Regions from separate parts of the Streptomyces sp. WI03-4A genome, predicted to be linked through region 1. Evidence: riboswitches for the same ligand, from Rfam matches in the RefSeq annotation. Region 1 holds a riboswitch; the other holds the start of a gene.
What was found. A riboswitch is a leader RNA that binds a small molecule or an ion and turns the genes downstream of it on or off. The one in region 1 is predicted to bind cyclic di-AMP.

Region 2: another riboswitch for cyclic di-AMP. It lies ahead of PV343_RS05910 (M23 family metallopeptidase); the one in region 1 lies ahead of PV343_RS15555 (transglycosylase SLT domain-containing protein).

The regions. Positions count from the first base shown of each region.
Region 1 covers NZ_JARAUO010000012.1:101,151-108,877, reverse strand. Annotated here, with positions in the region: gene PV343_RS15575 (ABC transporter permease) at 1-819, opposite strand, end outside; gene PV343_RS15570 (ABC transporter ATP-binding protein) at 806-1,780, opposite strand; gene PV343_RS15565 (DUF2092 domain-containing protein) at 1,836-3,080, opposite strand; gene PV343_RS15560 (polyprenyl synthetase family protein) at 3,325-4,335, opposite strand; cyclic di-AMP (ydaO/yuaA leader) riboswitch at 4,836-5,049, shown strand; gene PV343_RS15555 (transglycosylase SLT domain-containing protein) at 5,055-5,534, shown strand; gene PV343_RS15550 (HAD family hydrolase) at 5,570-6,382, opposite strand; gene PV343_RS15545 (FAD-dependent oxidoreductase) at 6,573-7,727, opposite strand, start outside.
Region 2 covers NZ_JARAUO010000003.1:231,884-239,610, reverse strand. Annotated here, with positions in the region: gene PV343_RS05925 (DNA topoisomerase (ATP-hydrolyzing) subunit A) at 1-1,632, opposite strand, end outside; gene PV343_RS05920 (M16 family metallopeptidase) at 1,993-3,387, shown strand; gene PV343_RS05915 (M16 family metallopeptidase) at 3,384-4,772, shown strand; cyclic di-AMP (ydaO/yuaA leader) riboswitch at 5,014-5,176, shown strand; gene PV343_RS05910 (M23 family metallopeptidase) at 5,190-5,945, shown strand; gene PV343_RS05905 (GntR family transcriptional regulator) at 6,161-6,856, shown strand; gene PV343_RS05900 (HPr family phosphocarrier protein) at 7,040-7,321, opposite strand; gene PV343_RS05895 (GNAT family N-acetyltransferase) at 7,501-7,727, shown strand, end outside.

The sequences.
Region 1 (7,727 bases):
GAGGCCGAGGTTGCGCACCAGGCCGTCCCAGTAGACGGGGTCGCGCATCAGGTCGGCGAAGGACAGCCAGTAGTGCGGGAAGAGGTACGGCTGCAGGGCGTGCAACTGGGGTATCTGGTCCAGGATCTGGGCGGTGATGAGCAGCCCGACGGTCGTCGCCATCGCCGCGATGCCGCTGTTGGTCAGGGTCGACACGAACAGGCCGAGGGCGGCCACGCCGACCAGCGAGGCGGCGACCACGAGGGCGATCAGCAGCGCCCGGCCGAGTCCCTCGGCGAAGGTGATCCGGGTGCCGGAGATGGTCGTGAGGTCGCCGAGCGGGAACAACAGCGCCCCGACGGCCAGCGCGGAGACGGCCACGACCAGGGTGGCCAGAAGGCAGAAGGCCATGACCGTCGTGTACTTGGTGAGCAGCAGCCGGGTGCGGCCGGCCGGGGCGACGAGCAGGTAGCGCAGGGTGCCGCCCCCCGCCTCGCCCGCGATCGCGTCGCCCGCGACGACGCCGACCGCCATGGGCAGGAAGAACGGCAGGGTCGCGGCCAGCGCCGTGAACACCAAAAACAGGCCGTTGTTGGTGATCTGCGCCAGGAACGCCGGTCCCCCGCCGCCGTCCGGACCGGCCGACGAGCCGCCGCGCGTCTCCAGTTTCACCGCGATCCCGACCAGCACCGGCACCGCCGCCAGCACCGCGAGCAGCGCGAGCGTGCGCCGGCGCCGGAGCGTGATGACCAGCTCGCTGCGCAGCAGCCCGAAGGTCCACAAGGGACGGGTCCGGCGCACGGTCGGCGCCTCGGCCCCCGCCGCCTCAGCCCGCGACATCGAAACCCTCCCCCGTCAGCGCCACGAACGCGTCCTCCAGGGAGGCACGTTCGAGCGTCAGGCCGCGCACCCGGACGCCCGCCGTGACCAGCGCCGCGGTCACCTCGGCGAGGTCCCGCTCGGGCGGTTCACCGGTCACCCGGTCGCCGTCCGTGATCACATCGGCGACGCCCTGCTCCTTCAGCACCCGGGCCGCCTCGCCGGGGTCGGGGGTGGTCACCACCAGCCGGCCGCGCGCACCGGCCGCCAGGTCCGCGACCGCGCCCTGCCTGACCAGGCGGCCCCGGGTCATGACCGCCGCGTGCGTGCACACCTGCTCGATCTCGTCGAGGAGGTGGGAGGAGAGGAACACGGTCGTGCCGTCGGAGGCCAGCTCCCTGATCAGGGTCCTGATCTCGCGCATGCCCTGCGGGTCGAGCCCGTTGGTCGGCTCGTCCAGGACCAGCAGCCGGCGCGGCCGGAGCAGGGCGGCGGCCAGCCCCAGGCGCTGCTTCATGCCGAGCGAGTACGCCCGCGCCTTCTTGCCGGCGGCGGCCGTGAGGCCCACCCGGTCCAGGGCGGCCGCGGCACGGGCGCGCCGGGTGCGCGGGTCGGCGGTCGGGTCGGCGGCGTCGTAGCGCAGCAGGTTGTCCCGGCCGGACAGGAAGCCGTACAGCGCCGGTCCCTCGATCAGCGCGCCGACGTGCGGCAGGATCGCGCGGCCGGCCCTGGGGACGGGGCGGCCCAGGACGCGGGCCGTGCCCGAGGTCGGCTCGACCAGGCCCATCAGCATGCGGATGGTGGTCGTCTTTCCGGAGCCGTTGGGTCCGAGGAAGCCGAAGACGCTGCCCGCCGGGACGGTCAGGTCGAGACCGTCGACGGCGAGCTGTCCGCCCCGGTAGCGCTTGGTGAGGCCGCGCGTGGCGATGACCTGCGCCGGCGCCTCCTCCGGCTCGCGCCGTGCGGCGGACGGTTCGTCCATCGGCTCCCCCCCGACTCGTCGTGCCCGCGAAGGGCCGCTTCCCCCCGGTGCGGGATCACTTCCCCGCGTCGGCCGCCTTCACCAGCATCTCCTTGGTGACCGCTCCGGCGTAGACCTTGCCGTCGTCGGTGATCAGGGCGTTGACCAGGCGGGTGGAGAAGACCGTGCCCTTGCCGAACTTGCCCGAGACGTGGTCGCCGAGCGAGCCGAGGAAGCCGCCGAGGGCGCCGTCGGAGGAGCCGGTCGGCAGGCCGCCCTTGGCGCCGGTGTCGAAGGTGGCGATGGACGTCCAGCCCGTGCCGAGGACGGTGGCGCCCTCCATGCCCTTGCCGAAGCCCTGGCCGGCCCCCGCGAGGTCGGGCTTGCCGTCGGTCCGCTTGCCGTGGCCGAACTCGCCGAACTCCCCGTGCCCGGCCTTGTCCCCGGCCTTGCCCTCGGTGACCTTCGCACCCTTGGGCGGGGTGAAGTCGAAGGTGGAGGCGGCCGGCCGGTCGAAGGAGACCTGGGTGAAGCCCGCGTCGAGCACGGCGGCGCCGCCGCTCCTCGGGGTCAGGGTGAACTTCAGCGGCTGGCCCGTCTCGGCGTCCACCGCGATGCTGATCGCGCCGACGGTGGTGCCGGACTGCTTGGGCTTGATCAGCAGCTTGTAGGCGTCGCGTCCGGCGACGTGCGCGGTGCCGTCGACGGTCACAGACGTGGTGTCGTCGACCGACTTCAGGGCTTCGTCGGCGAAGTCCTTCGGCGTGGCCGGCCGCTCGGTCCGGTGCTCCTTGCCGGCTTCGGCGGCGGTGCCGTGGTAGACCTCGTTGCTCTTGCTGTCGTAGCCCCAGACGTCCTTGCCGTCGTGGATGAGGCTGTACTCGGCGCCGCTCTCCAGCAGCGACAGCTTCTGCCGGTCCGGGCCGTCTGCCGCGACCCGCAGCGTGTGCGTGCCGGAGACCAGTTCGGTGAGCTTGGCCCTGGGGTCGGCGGAGGAGCCGTCGCCGCCTCCGGCCGCGCCGGACGTCAGGCTGCTCTCCAGGCCGCCGAGGTTCGGCAGGCCGAGGTCGGTGGTGATCTTCACGGTGCCGGACAGCCGCTGCACGTCCGACTTGGCGATCTTGTCGATGAGCTGCTGGGCGGTGATCTTCGGCAGGTCGGGGTCACCGGAGTCGGCGAGCGCCGGGACCAGCCCGATCGTGGCCGCCGCCACCCCCACCACCGCGACCGGGACCACGTACCGGGCGGCCTTGCGGCGCCCGGTGCGCAGGTCCTCGTCCTGCGCGGTGCCCGTCGTGTCGTCGGATTCGTACGGTGCCATCAGTGCCTTACCTCCGTCGTCGGCGGCGGCTGTCCACGCGCTGGTCCACCTGAGCCGCCATTCTCACCCGAATCGGTGAGGAGTGGTGATTTCCGTGGTTTCCATCTGACCAAATCGGCCGTGAGGAATCGTCAGACCACGGAGCCAACTCGTGTACGCCTGCGGTATGACACGCGAGGGCGGTGCCCCCGCCGACCCGTAGGGGTCGAGCCGGAGACACCGCCCTCGCGGCGGGTACGGGGGCTCAGCCGGCCCGGTGCACGACCGCGTCGCACAGCTCCAGGAGGGCCGCCTTGGCGTCGCACTCCCGCAGCGGGGCCAGCGCGGCGCGCGCCTCCTCCGCGTACCGGACGGTGTCCCGGCGGGCCTGTTCGAGCGCGGGGTGCGCGCGGAGCGCGGCGAGCGCCTCGGCGTGCCGGGCGTCGTCGCTGAGGTCGGAGTCCAGCAGCTCGCAGAGCGCGGCGTCCTCGGGCAGACCCAGCCGGGCGGCGCGCTCGCGCAGCCGGAGCACGGGCAGCGTCGGGATGCCCTCGCGCAGGTCGGTCCCGGGCGTCTTGCCGGACTCGTGGGAGTCGGAGGCGATGTCCAGGACGTCGTCCGCGAGCTGGAAGGCGACACCGAGCCGCTCGCCGTACTGGGTGAGCACGTCGACGACCGTCTCGTCGGCGCCGGACATCATCGCGCCGAACCGGCAGGAGACCGCGACCAGCGAGCCCGTCTTGCCGCCCAGCACGTCCAGGTAGTGCTCGACCGGGTCGCGGCCGTCCGAGGGGCCCGCCGTCTCCAGGATCTGGCCCGTGACCAGCCGCTCGAACGCGAGAGCCTGCACCCGGACCGCCTCGGGGCCGAGGTCGGCGAGGATCTGGGAGGCGCGGGCGAACAGGAAGTCGCCGGTCAGGACCGCGACGGAGTTGCCCCAGCGCGTGTTGGCGCTGTCCACGCCGCGGCGCACGGCCGCCTCGTCCATGACGTCGTCGTGGTACAGCGTCGCCAGGTGGGTGAGCTCCACGACCACGGCCGACGGCACGATGCCGGGCGCGTGCCGGTCACCGAACTGCGCCGCGAGCATCACGAGCAGCGGCCGGAACCGCTTCCCGCCGGCCCTGACAAGGTGCTGCGCGGCCTCCGTGATGAACGGGACCTCGCTCTTGGTGGCTTCGAGCAAGCCTTCCTCGACAGCCGCCAATCCGGCCTGGACATCGGCTTCCAGAGCCTGGTCCCGCACGCTCAGCCCGAACGGCCCGACGACGGTCACGAGGGGTCTCCTGTCTGCTGGTGTCTGCTGCGCGATTACACGGTTTGTCGATAGGTCGCTGCCATCACTCAAGTCAGCGTATCCGGTCCTGTTTCGATCACCGATAGCGCCCACCGGTCCAGCCCGGGCGGTATCGGATCACGGCCGGTATGTTTTCGATCATCCGATAAGAACTGACATCCACGGACTTAACACCTCTTAGTCCATTTTGTCGCGAACCATATGGAGGGAGGATTACTTCTTTCGTGCCATGACCAGCAGATATCCCGAATCCCCCATGTCTGATTTGGTACGCTTTGCCATTTCGTGAGTTGGGTCACGTAGGCCACCTCACCCGAACGATCGCGCCACCACCGGTCCGCCCTTGCCGCAGCGGCCAGTTGAGGGTTGGCAACCGCAAAGGATCAAGCACCCCAAATGGCACAGATCAAGGTCAACTAGCGCTTTATGTGAATCCGACGCTTGTTCCGGACATGTGCTCTCGCATAGCTTCCGGGCCTGTCAGACGAACGCCGAATCCTGCCGCGTCTGACATCACCCATCGACGGACTCATTCGTAGGGCAGGAGCGGGGGACCCAGGTAAGTCGCCGGACCGGACGGCACATGTCGCGCCGGGACGGCTAGGGGTGAAGTCGTGCCTCCCCCCAGGGGCACGGCCGGGCACCTCCCCGCCCGAACCCGACAGCTCACCTCGCAGGCGACGGAGAGGATCTTCGCCATGCCCGCTGCCGCCCAGCGCCGTACCAACCGTCTCTTCCGCACGCTCGCCGTCGCCGGTACCGGTGCCGCCGTTCTCGCGCTCCCCCTCATCGGCGCCACCGCCGCCTCCGCCGCCACTCCCGCCGCCACGACCGTCTCCACCACGCCGGCCGGGTACCCCAACAACCTCGACGGCTGGATCCGCGAGTCCCTCGCGATCATGAAGGAGAAGGCCATCCCGGGTACCTACAACGGCATCTACCGCAACGTGATCCGTGAGTCGTCCGGCAACCCGAACGCCATCAACCTGTGGGACTCCAACGCCGCCGCGGGCATCCCGTCCAAGGGCCTGCTCCAGGTCATCGACCCGACGTTCAACGCGTACCACGTGGCCGGAACGTCCTTCAACATCTACGACCCGGTCGCCAACATCACGGCCGCCTGCAACTACGCGGCCAAGCGCTACGGGTCGATCGACAACGTCTTCGGCGCCTACTGACGGGCACCGGTGACTGATCACCACTGAGGTCCCGGTCAGCCGGCCGGGAACAGTCTTTCGAGGACGACGGCGATGCCGTCGTCCTCGTTCGACGTGGTGACCTCGTCCGCCACGGCCTTCAGCTCGGGATGGGCGTTGGCCATGGCCACCCCCCGCCCGGCCCAGTCGAACATGGGGATGTCGTTGGGCATGTCGCCGAAGGCGAGGGCCCGGTCGGCGGCGAGGCCCAGGCGGTCCGCGGCCAGCGCAAGACCCGTCGCCTTGGTCACACCGCACGGCTGGAGCTCCACCGTCCCCGGCCCCGACATCGTGACCGTGGCGAGCGAGCCCACCGCCGACCGCGCGATCGACGCCAACGCGTCGTCGGACAGCGTCTGGTGGCGCAGCAGCACCTTGCTGATGGGCTCACGCCACAGGTCGTCGCGCCGGCCCACCCGCACCGCGGGCAGGGTCGGGTGCGGCATCAGGTACCCCGGTTCGATCAGGGTGAGCCCGTCCACGCCGTCCTGGTCGACGGCCGCGTAGACCTGCCCCACCTCGGCCTCGATCTTGCCGAGCGCGGTCTCGGCCAGCTCCCGGTCCAGCCGGACCGACCACAGCATGCGGTCCGCCCCGGCGTCGTACACCTGCGCGCCCTGCCCGCACACCGCGAGCCCCGTGCAGCCGAGCGTGTCCAGCAGGGGCCGTACCCGGGGGGCCGGCCGGCCCGTCACCACCAGGTGCCGGGCGCCGGCCCGCGCCACCCGTTCGAGCGCGGCCAGCGACCGGTCGGAGACGGTGTCGTCAGCACGCAGCAGCGTCCCGTCCAGGTCGGTGGCGATCAGTGCGTATGCGGGGGGTACGGCCATGATCAGAGAATACGGATCCGGCGCCCCGCCGACTCACCGCGCTGCGGCCGGACTTGTGTGCTGACCGGCCCAAGTGGTGCCCGCCGCCTGCCCGATGGCCCTGCCCTCCGCGCCCGCCCGGCCGCTGCCGCGCACCGCCACAGGGCGGCGGGCGGCAGCGGCCGGGGAGCCGCAGGAGGCGCCCCCGGACTCAGCCGTGGGCGGCCGCCAGATGCCCGGCCAGCCGGGGCGAGGCGAACTCGGTGCCGCACACGAAGCGCATCACCGGACCGTACGAGGAGGCCGCGGGAAGGCCGGTGAAGTAGAGGCCGGGGACGGAGGAGACGTAACCGGCGCCCAGCCTGGGCGTGCCCCGGCTGACGGCGAGCCGGGTGCGCAGTCCGTGGCCGAGGAAGTCCATCGCCGCGATGTCCACGCGGTAGCCGGTGGCCGCGATGACGTGGTCGGCGCAGAGCCGCTCGGTGCCGCCCGCGTGGGTGCGGACGGTCAGGACGGGACTGCCGTCCTGCGCCTCGGCGGCCAGCACCCGGTCCACCTCCTGGACCTGCACCCTGCCCTCGAAGCGGTCGCGCAGCCACCAGGCGCCGAGCGGGCCGAGGACTCTGCGGACCAGGTAGTGGCGGGTGCGGTCGGGCAGGAAGCGGTAGGGGTGGGGGTAGTAGCTGAGCGCCCACAGGGACCAGGCCCGGCCGAACGGCGACTCGGGGCGCAGCCCCGGCTGGCGCCAGGGCGGTGCGCCGAAGGCCACCCGGCCGCGGCCGCGCGAGACCACGCGCACCCGGGCGCCCGCCTCGGCCGCGAGCACCGCCGTCTCCAGGGCGGACTGGCCGGCGCCGACGACGATCAGCTCCTTGCCGGCGAACCGGGTGAGGTCGTGGTGCTGGGAGCTGTGGGAGACCGGGGCCGTCGGCGCCGGTCCGTCGGCCGCGGCTCCCGCCAGCTCGGCCGGGAGGTGGTCGAGACCGGACAGGCCGGTGGCGACGACGACCGCGCGCGCGGTGAACGTCTCGCCCGAGTCCAGCTTGAGCGCGAACCCGCCGCTGCTGTCACGGTCGACGGAGACGACCCGGACCCGCTCCAGGCCGGGCAGCAGCTTCTGCTGGAACCACTCCCCGTAGGCGATGAAGGTCTCCACGGGGATGATGTCCTCGTCGGTCACCAGCCGGCGGATGCCCGCCGCGTCGCAGTAGTCGGCGAGGGTGTGGCCCGCCTGCGGGCAGTCGAGGCTGGAGGCGGCGGGCGTCGACTTCAGGAGCATGCCCGCGGGCATGTGGTCGCGCCAGCTGACCATGAGGTCGCCGAAGACGCGGACGGGGATACCGCGGGCCCGCAGATGGGCGGCGGT
Region 2 (7,727 bases), on a different contig from region 1:
GGCGCGGGCGTCCTTCGGGAACGGCTCGTTGTCCGCCGTACGGGCCAGCAGGCCGGTGGAGGAGAGCAGCACCCGGCAGGGGTCGTCGGCGACCTGGAGCGGCACCGCCGCCACCGGGGTGCCCGCGGACTCCAGCAGGACCGTACGCCGGTCGGTGCCGAAATTCTTCGCCACCGAGGCCAGTTCGGCCGAGACCAGCTTGCGCAGCTCCGCGTCCGACTCCAGGATCCGGGTCAGCTCCTCGATCTCCGCGGTGAGCCTCTCCTTCTCCGCCTCCAGCTCGATGCGGTCGAACTTGGTGAGCCGGCGCAGCGGCGTGTCGAGGATGTACTGCGTCTGGACCTCGCTCAGCGAGAACCGCTCCATCAGGCGCTGCTTGGCCTGCGCGGAGTTCTCGCTGGAGCGGATCAGCCGGATGACCTCGTCGATGTCGACCAGCGCGGTCAGCAGACCCTCGACCAGGTGCAGCCGGTCGCGGCGCTTGCCGCGGCGGTACTCGCTGCGGCGGCGCACGACCTCGAAGCGGTGGTCGAGGTAGACCTCCAGCAGCTCCTTCAGGCCCAGGGTGAGCGGCTGGCCGTCCACCAGGGCCACGTTGTTGATGCCGAAGGACTCCTCCATCGGGGTCAGCTTGTACAGCTGCTCCAGGACGGCCTCCGGCACGAATCCGTTCTTGATCTCGATGACCAGGCGCAGGCCGTGCTCGCGGTCGGTGAGGTCCTTGACGTCCGCGATGCCCTGGATCTTCTTGGCGTTGACCAGGTCCTTGATCTTTGCGATCACCTTCTCCGGGCCGACCGTGAACGGCAGCTCGGTGACGACCAGGCCCTTGCGGCGGGCGGTCACCGTGTCGATCGCGACCGTCGCGCGCATCTTGAAGGTGCCGCGGCCCGTCGCGTACGCGTCCCGGACGCCGTCCAGGCCGACGATCCGGCCGCCCGTGGGCAGGTCGGGGCCCGGGACGTGCTTCATCAGCGCGTCCAGGTCCGCGTTCGGGAACCTGATCAGGTGGCGGGCGGCCGCGATGACCTCGCGCAGGTTGTGCGGCGGCATGTTCGTCGCCATGCCGACCGCGATGCCGGAGGAGCCGTTGACCAGCAGGTTCGGAAAGGCGGCGGGCAGGGCCACCGGCTCCTGCTCCTGGCCGTCGTAGTTGGGCGCGAAGTCGACCGTGTCCTCTTCGATGGACTCGGTCATCAGGCTCGTCGCCTCGGCCATCCGGCACTCGGTGTACCGCATGGCGGCGGGCGGGTCGTCGTTGCCCAGCGAGCCGAAGTTGCCGTGGCCGTCGACCAGCGGGACGCGCATCGAGAACGGCTGGGCCATGCGGACCAGAGCGTCGTAGATCGACGCGTCGCCGTGCGGGTGCAGCTTGCCCATGACCTCGCCGACGACACGGGCGCACTTCACGTAGCCGCGCTCGGGGCGCAGGCCCATCTCGTTCATCTGGTAGACGATCCGGCGGTGCACCGGCTTCAGGCCGTCACGGGCGTCCGGCAGGGCGCGCGAGTAGATGACCGAGTACGCGTACTCGAGGTAGGAGCCACGCATCTCGTCCACGACGTCGATGTCGAGGATCCGCTCCTCGTACGCATCGTCGGGCGGCGGGGTCTTCGTGCTGCGGCGGGCCATCGCTGCCTGGCTCCTTCTGATCTTGTCGCTCGCCTACGGGGGCGACGCGCCCCTCCGACTCGCTCTTGCTGAAGCTCGCTGTTGCTGGAGCGTCTGACGGATCTGACGCCGACCATTGTGGACCGACGCACTGACAAGCCGTGCCACGACCCGGTGCACGCGCACCGGCCCGGCTCCGCCGGGCGTCCCGGTCCGGTGCCGGCGGGTCCCCGGGCGACGGTCCGACGCAGGCTACGCGATCCGCTGTGGGCGTACGTCCCACGGGAACTTCACCGAGGCCCCGCACGCTTTGCATACAGTGGCAGGAACGGCAGGAAGACCGCGGTTTCGACGACCGCCTCCGCTCGCGAAGGGACGTACATGCCCATGGGTCACACGACCACGGCCGAGGCAGGCTCCGGGGGCCTGACAGCGACCGAGCACCGGCTGGCCAACGGTCTGCGCGTGGTGCTCTCCGAGGACCACCTGACCCCGGTGGCGGCGGTCTGCCTCTGGTACGACGTCGGCTCCCGCCACGAAGTCAAGGGGCGTACCGGTCTGGCTCACCTCTTCGAGCACCTGATGTTCCAGGGGTCGGCGCAGGTGCACGGCAACGGCCACTTCGAGCTGGTGCAGGGCGCGGGCGGCTCGCTGAACGGCACCACCAGTTTCGAGCGCACCAACTACTTCGAGACGATGCCCGCCCACCAGCTGGAGCTCGCCCTCTGGCTGGAGGCCGACCGCATGGGCTCCCTGCTCGCCGCCCTGGACGACGAGTCCATGGAGAACCAGCGGGACGTCGTCAAGAACGAGCGCCGCCAGCGCTACGACAACGTGCCCTACGGCACCGCATTCGAGAAGCTGACCGCCCTCGCCTACCCGGAGGGCCACCCGTACCACCACACGCCGATCGGCTCGATGGCGGACCTGGACGCGGCCACCCTGGAGGACGCGCGCCGGTTCTTCCGCACCTACTACGCGCCCAACAACGCGGTGCTCTCCGTGGTCGGCGACATCGACCCGCAGCAGACCCTGGCCTGGGTGGAGAAGTACTTCGGGTCCATCGCCTCCCACGACGGCAAGCCCGAGCCCCGCGACGGCTCCCTGCCGCAGGTCATCGGCGAGCAGCTGCGCGAGGTCGTCGTGGAGGAGGTCCCGGCGCGCGCCCTGATGGCCGCCTACCGGCTCCCGCACGACGGCACCCGCGACGCGGACGCGGCCGACGTGGCGCTGACGATCCTGGGCGGTGGTGAGTCCTCCCGCCTGTACAACCGGCTCGTGCGCCGCGACCGTACGGCCGTCGCGGCCGGCTTCGGCCTGCTGCGCCTGGCCGGCGCGCCCTCGCTCGGCTGGCTGGACGTGAAGACCTCCGGCGACGTCGAGGTGCCGGTCATCGAGACCGCGATCGACGAGGAGCTGGCCCGCTTCGCCGAGGAGGGCCCCACGCCCGAGGAGATGGAGCGCGCCCAGGCCCAGCTGGAGCGCGAGTGGCTTGACCGGCTGGGCACCGTGGCCGGCCGCGCCGACGAACTGTGCCGCTACGCGGTCCTGTTCGGTGACCCGCAGCTCGCCCTCACCGCCGTCAAGCGCGTCCTTGAGGTGACTCCGGAGGAGGTCCAGGAGGTCGCCAAGGCCCGCCTGCGGCCCGACAACCGCGCGGTGCTCGTCTACGAGCCGAAGTCGCCCGAGACCGTCGAGGACGCCGACGTCCCCGAGGACCCGGAATCGGAGGCCACCGTAGAGGCCGGCAACGACAACGAGGAGACGGCCAAGTGACCGAGCTCGCCACCATGGACTTCCACCCCCAGCCGCAGCCGGGCGAGGCCAGGCCGTGGGCGTTCCCGGCCCCCGAGCGCGCCACGCTGGACAACGGCCTGACGGTGCTGCGCTGCCACCGCCCCGGCCAGCAGGTCATCGCCGTCGAGGTCATGCTCGACGCGCCCCTGGACGCCGAGCCGAGCGGCCTGGACGGCGTCGCCACGATCATGGCGCGGGCCTTCACCGAGGGCACCGACCAGCACTCGGCCGAGGAGTACGCCGCCGAGCTGGAGCGGGCAGGCGCCACGCTGGACGCGCACGCCGACCACCCCGGCGTCCGCATCAGCCTGGAGGTCCCGGCCTCCCGCCTGGCCAAGGGCCTCGGCCTGCTCGCCGACGCGCTGCGCGCGCCCGCCTTCGCCGAGAGCGAGGTCGAGCGGTTGGTCCGCAACCGCCTGGACGAGATCCCGCACGAGCTGGCCAACCCCTCCCGGCGGGCCGCGAAGGAGCTTTCCCGGCAGCTGTTCCCGGCGGCCTCGCGCATGTCGCGCCCGCGCCAGGGCACGGAGGACACGGTCGAGAAGATCGACGCGGCGGCCGTGCGCGCCTTCTACGACCGGCACGTCCGCCCCGCCACGACGACCGTGGTGGTGGTCGGTGACCTCACCGGCACCGACCTGGACGAGCTGCTCGGCGACACCCTCGGCGCCTGGACCGGTACCCCCGGGCAGCCGCGGCCCGTGCCGCCGGTGACCGCGGACGACACCGGGCGCGTCGTCATCGTCGACCGGCCCGGCGCCGTCCAGACGCAGCTCCTGATCGGCCGGATCGGCCCCGACCGGCACGACCGCGTGTGGGCCGCCCAGGTGCTCGGCACGTACTGCCTCGGCGGCACCCTCACCTCCCGCCTGGACCGCGTCCTGCGCGAGGAGAAGGGCTACACGTACGGCGTGCGGTCCTTCGGGCAGGTTCTTCGGTCCACGCCGGAGGGCACCGGTGCCGCCATGCTCGCCATCAGCGGCTCCGTGGACACGCCGAACACCGGTCCCGCGCTGGACGACCTGTGGAAGGTGCTGCGCACGCTCGCGGCGGAGGGACTGACGGACGCCGAGCGCGACGTCGCCGTGCAGAACCTCGTCGGGGTGGCACCGCTCAAGTACGAGACGGCGGCGGCCGTCGCGAGCACGCTCGCGGACCAGGTCGAGCAGCACCTGCCGGACGACTTCCAGGCGACGCTCTATCAGCAGCTCGCCGCCACCGGCACCGTTGAGGCCACGGCCGCGGTCATCAACGCCTTCCCGGTGGACCGCCTGGTGACCGTGCTCGTCGGTGACGCGGCCGAGATCAAGGCGCCCGTCGAGGCGCTCGGCATCGGCGAAGTCACCGTCGTCACCGCCGAGTAGCGGCGAGCGGCGGCGAAGCCGCGCCACGCGCGCGTGGGGCCCTGACGACCGACGGGTCGTCAGGGCCCTTGCCGCACCGGCTCCTGCCGAACCGCGGACCAGATGTCCGGATTGGGGCGGAGGGGGCCCGTCTGACCTGTGGGATGCGCTACAAAAACCCCGATCCGTTTGGGAATCGAAAGTCGCCCGCCGTAGCGTCTTCGGGGCTGTCCGTCAGGCACTGCGCCGCGTCCGCGGCACCGGGCAGTCATCGCCGAGTCCCCCCACGGCGCGAGCCAGGGGAGCCGGGGACCCAACGCAGTCCCTGGGGTGAATCGGACGCCCGCGCGTGAGCGAGGGGGTCCGTAGGAGACCTTCCTGCTCCGAACCCGTCAGCTAACCCGGTAGGCGAGAAGGAAGGAAAGGACCAGCCACTTCATGGCGTTCATGTGCGCCACCGGGAAGCACCGCAGGCCCGGCAGGGTCAAGCGCACCACGGCTCAGGCGGCCGGCATCGCCGCCCTCACCACCACCGGTGTCATCGGTACCCTCGCGGCCGGCCCGGCGTCGGCGGCGGAGAGCCCCGTCGAGCAGACCGGTCTCACCCCGGTGATCACCGTGAGCGACGACGTCGCCGCGCAGATCGACGAGCAGGCCGCCGCGCAGAAGCAGGCGGCCGACCAGAAGGCGGCCGAGGAGGCCGCGGCCAAGGCGGCCGCCGAGCGGGCCGCCAAGGAGCGCGCGGCCAAGGCACGCGCCGCCCGCGAGGCCGAGCGCAAGCGCCTGAACGCGTTCGTCGTCCCGATCGCCGGTTCGTACGTCTCCACGGGCTACCAGGCCAGCAGCTCGCTGTGGTCCTCCGGCTCCCACACCGGCATCGACTTCCACGCGGCCAGCGGCACGTCCGTCCACGCGGTCGGCTCCGGCACGGTCGTCTCCACCGGCTGGGGCGGCGCGTACGGCAACCAGATCGTGATCCGGATGGCCGACGGCATGTACACCCAGTACGGCCACCTGTCGTCCATCGGTGTCAGCGCGGGCCAGAAGGTCGTCCCGGGCCAGCAGATCGGCCTGTCCGGCGCCACCGGCAACGTCACCGGGCCGCACCTGCACTTCGAGGCCCGCACGACCCCCGACTACGGCTCGGACGTCGACCCGGTCGCCTACCTGCGCAAGCACGGCGTGAACGTCTGACGCCTCCCGCGCGCGGCGCCCCGTCGCACGGCATTCCGAAAGCCCCGGCTCACCCGCCGGGGCTTTCGCCGTTTTCCCGCCGCCCACCGCATCCGCTGTCCAAAAAATATCCATGGATTCCGGCCTGCCGTCGGAAATTCCGGCTCATTGCAATAGAGTCACGGAAAGGCGCGTCCCTCGTCGGCGTGTCACGGGGATCGAGGCGGAGGTCGGTCATGCGTATTCCGGCGCACTCGGTGTGCACGGCGATCCGGGACGACATCGTGGCCGGTGTCCACGAACGCGGCAGCCGCCTCACCGAAGAAGTCCTCGCCCGTCGCTACGGCGTCTCGCGCGTCCCCGTCCGCGAGGCCCTGCGCACCCTGGAGGCGGAGGGGTTCGTGGTGACCCGCAGGCATGCCGGTGCCTGCGTGGCCGAGCCGACCGAGCAGGAGGCCGCCGACCTGCTGGAGATGCGCCTGCTGCTGGAGCCGCTCGGCGCGGCCCGGGCCGCCCAGCGGCGCACCGAGGCCCATCTGAAGGTGCTGCGTGGCCTGGTCCGGCTCGGCCAGGAGCGGGCCAGGCGGGGAACCAGCGAGGACCTGCGCTCGCTCGGCGGCTGGTTCCACGAGACGCTGGCGCAGGCCGCGGGCAGCCACGCGCTGACCGCGACGCTGACCCAGCTCCGGCACAAGATCGCCTGGATGTACGTGGTCGAGGCGTCGCCCCACCCGGAGGAGACCTGGGCCGAGCACGGCGCCATCGTGGACGCCGTCGCCCGCGGTGACGGCGAGCGCGCGCGGGCGGTCACGGCCCTGCACACCGAGCGCGCGACGCCCGCCCACCGGCTGCGGCTCGCCCCGGGCGCCCCCCGCGCGGAGCGTGTGAGGAACTCGCAACATGCCGTAAACACACCGAGCCTGCGGTATTAACACGGGCGCCGTATACAAAGAAGGGGATATTCCGTGAGCGGTATCGGCGTCGCCCTTTCGATGGCACGCCGTGAATTCACCGCCGCTCTCCATACCGCTGCACTCTTCATGTCGCGCGGCAATTCGACAAACGCGAAAGCCGCGTCGCCCGCACGGGACGACGCGGCTTTCGCCGGATACGGCTCAGACGGTCTCGGGAAGTTCCTCGAGGCCCTCGGCGACCAGCTTCGCCAGCCGGTCGAGGGCGACGTCCGCGCCCTCGGCGTCGGAGGCGAGGACGATCTCCTCGCCGCCCTGGGCGCCCAGACCCAGGACAGCCAGCATGGAGGCCGCGTTGACGGGGTTGCCCCCGGCCTTGGCGATCGTCACCGGGACGCCTGTGGCCGTGGCGGCTCGGACGAAGATGGAAGCGGGGCGGGCGTGGAGGCCCTCGGCCCAGCCGACGTTGACGCGGCGCTCAGCCATGTGTTGCTGCCCTTCACTGTCTCAGGGTTGTCTAGACCAGTTTCCCATATCGCGAAGCGTGCCCGGAGCGGTCCTGCGTCCCGCTCCGGTGTGTCGCCGGACCGCGGCCTCGGTCCGGCCGGCCGTCCTCCACAGACTGCCTCGCGCCGCTGTCGGACGCGAGCCGTACTCTGGGGCCCATGCAGAGCCCGGCGGACCGGCAGGACCGGCACGAGTACCCCGCCCACTGGGAGGCGGACGTAGTGCTGCGCGACGGGGGCACCGCGCGCATCCGGCCCATCACCATCGACGACGCCGACCGCCTGGTCAGCTTCTACGAGCAGGTCTCGGACGAGTCGAAGTACTACCGCTTCTTCGCGCCCTACCCGCGGCTGTCCGCCAAGGACGTCCACCGCTTCACCCACCA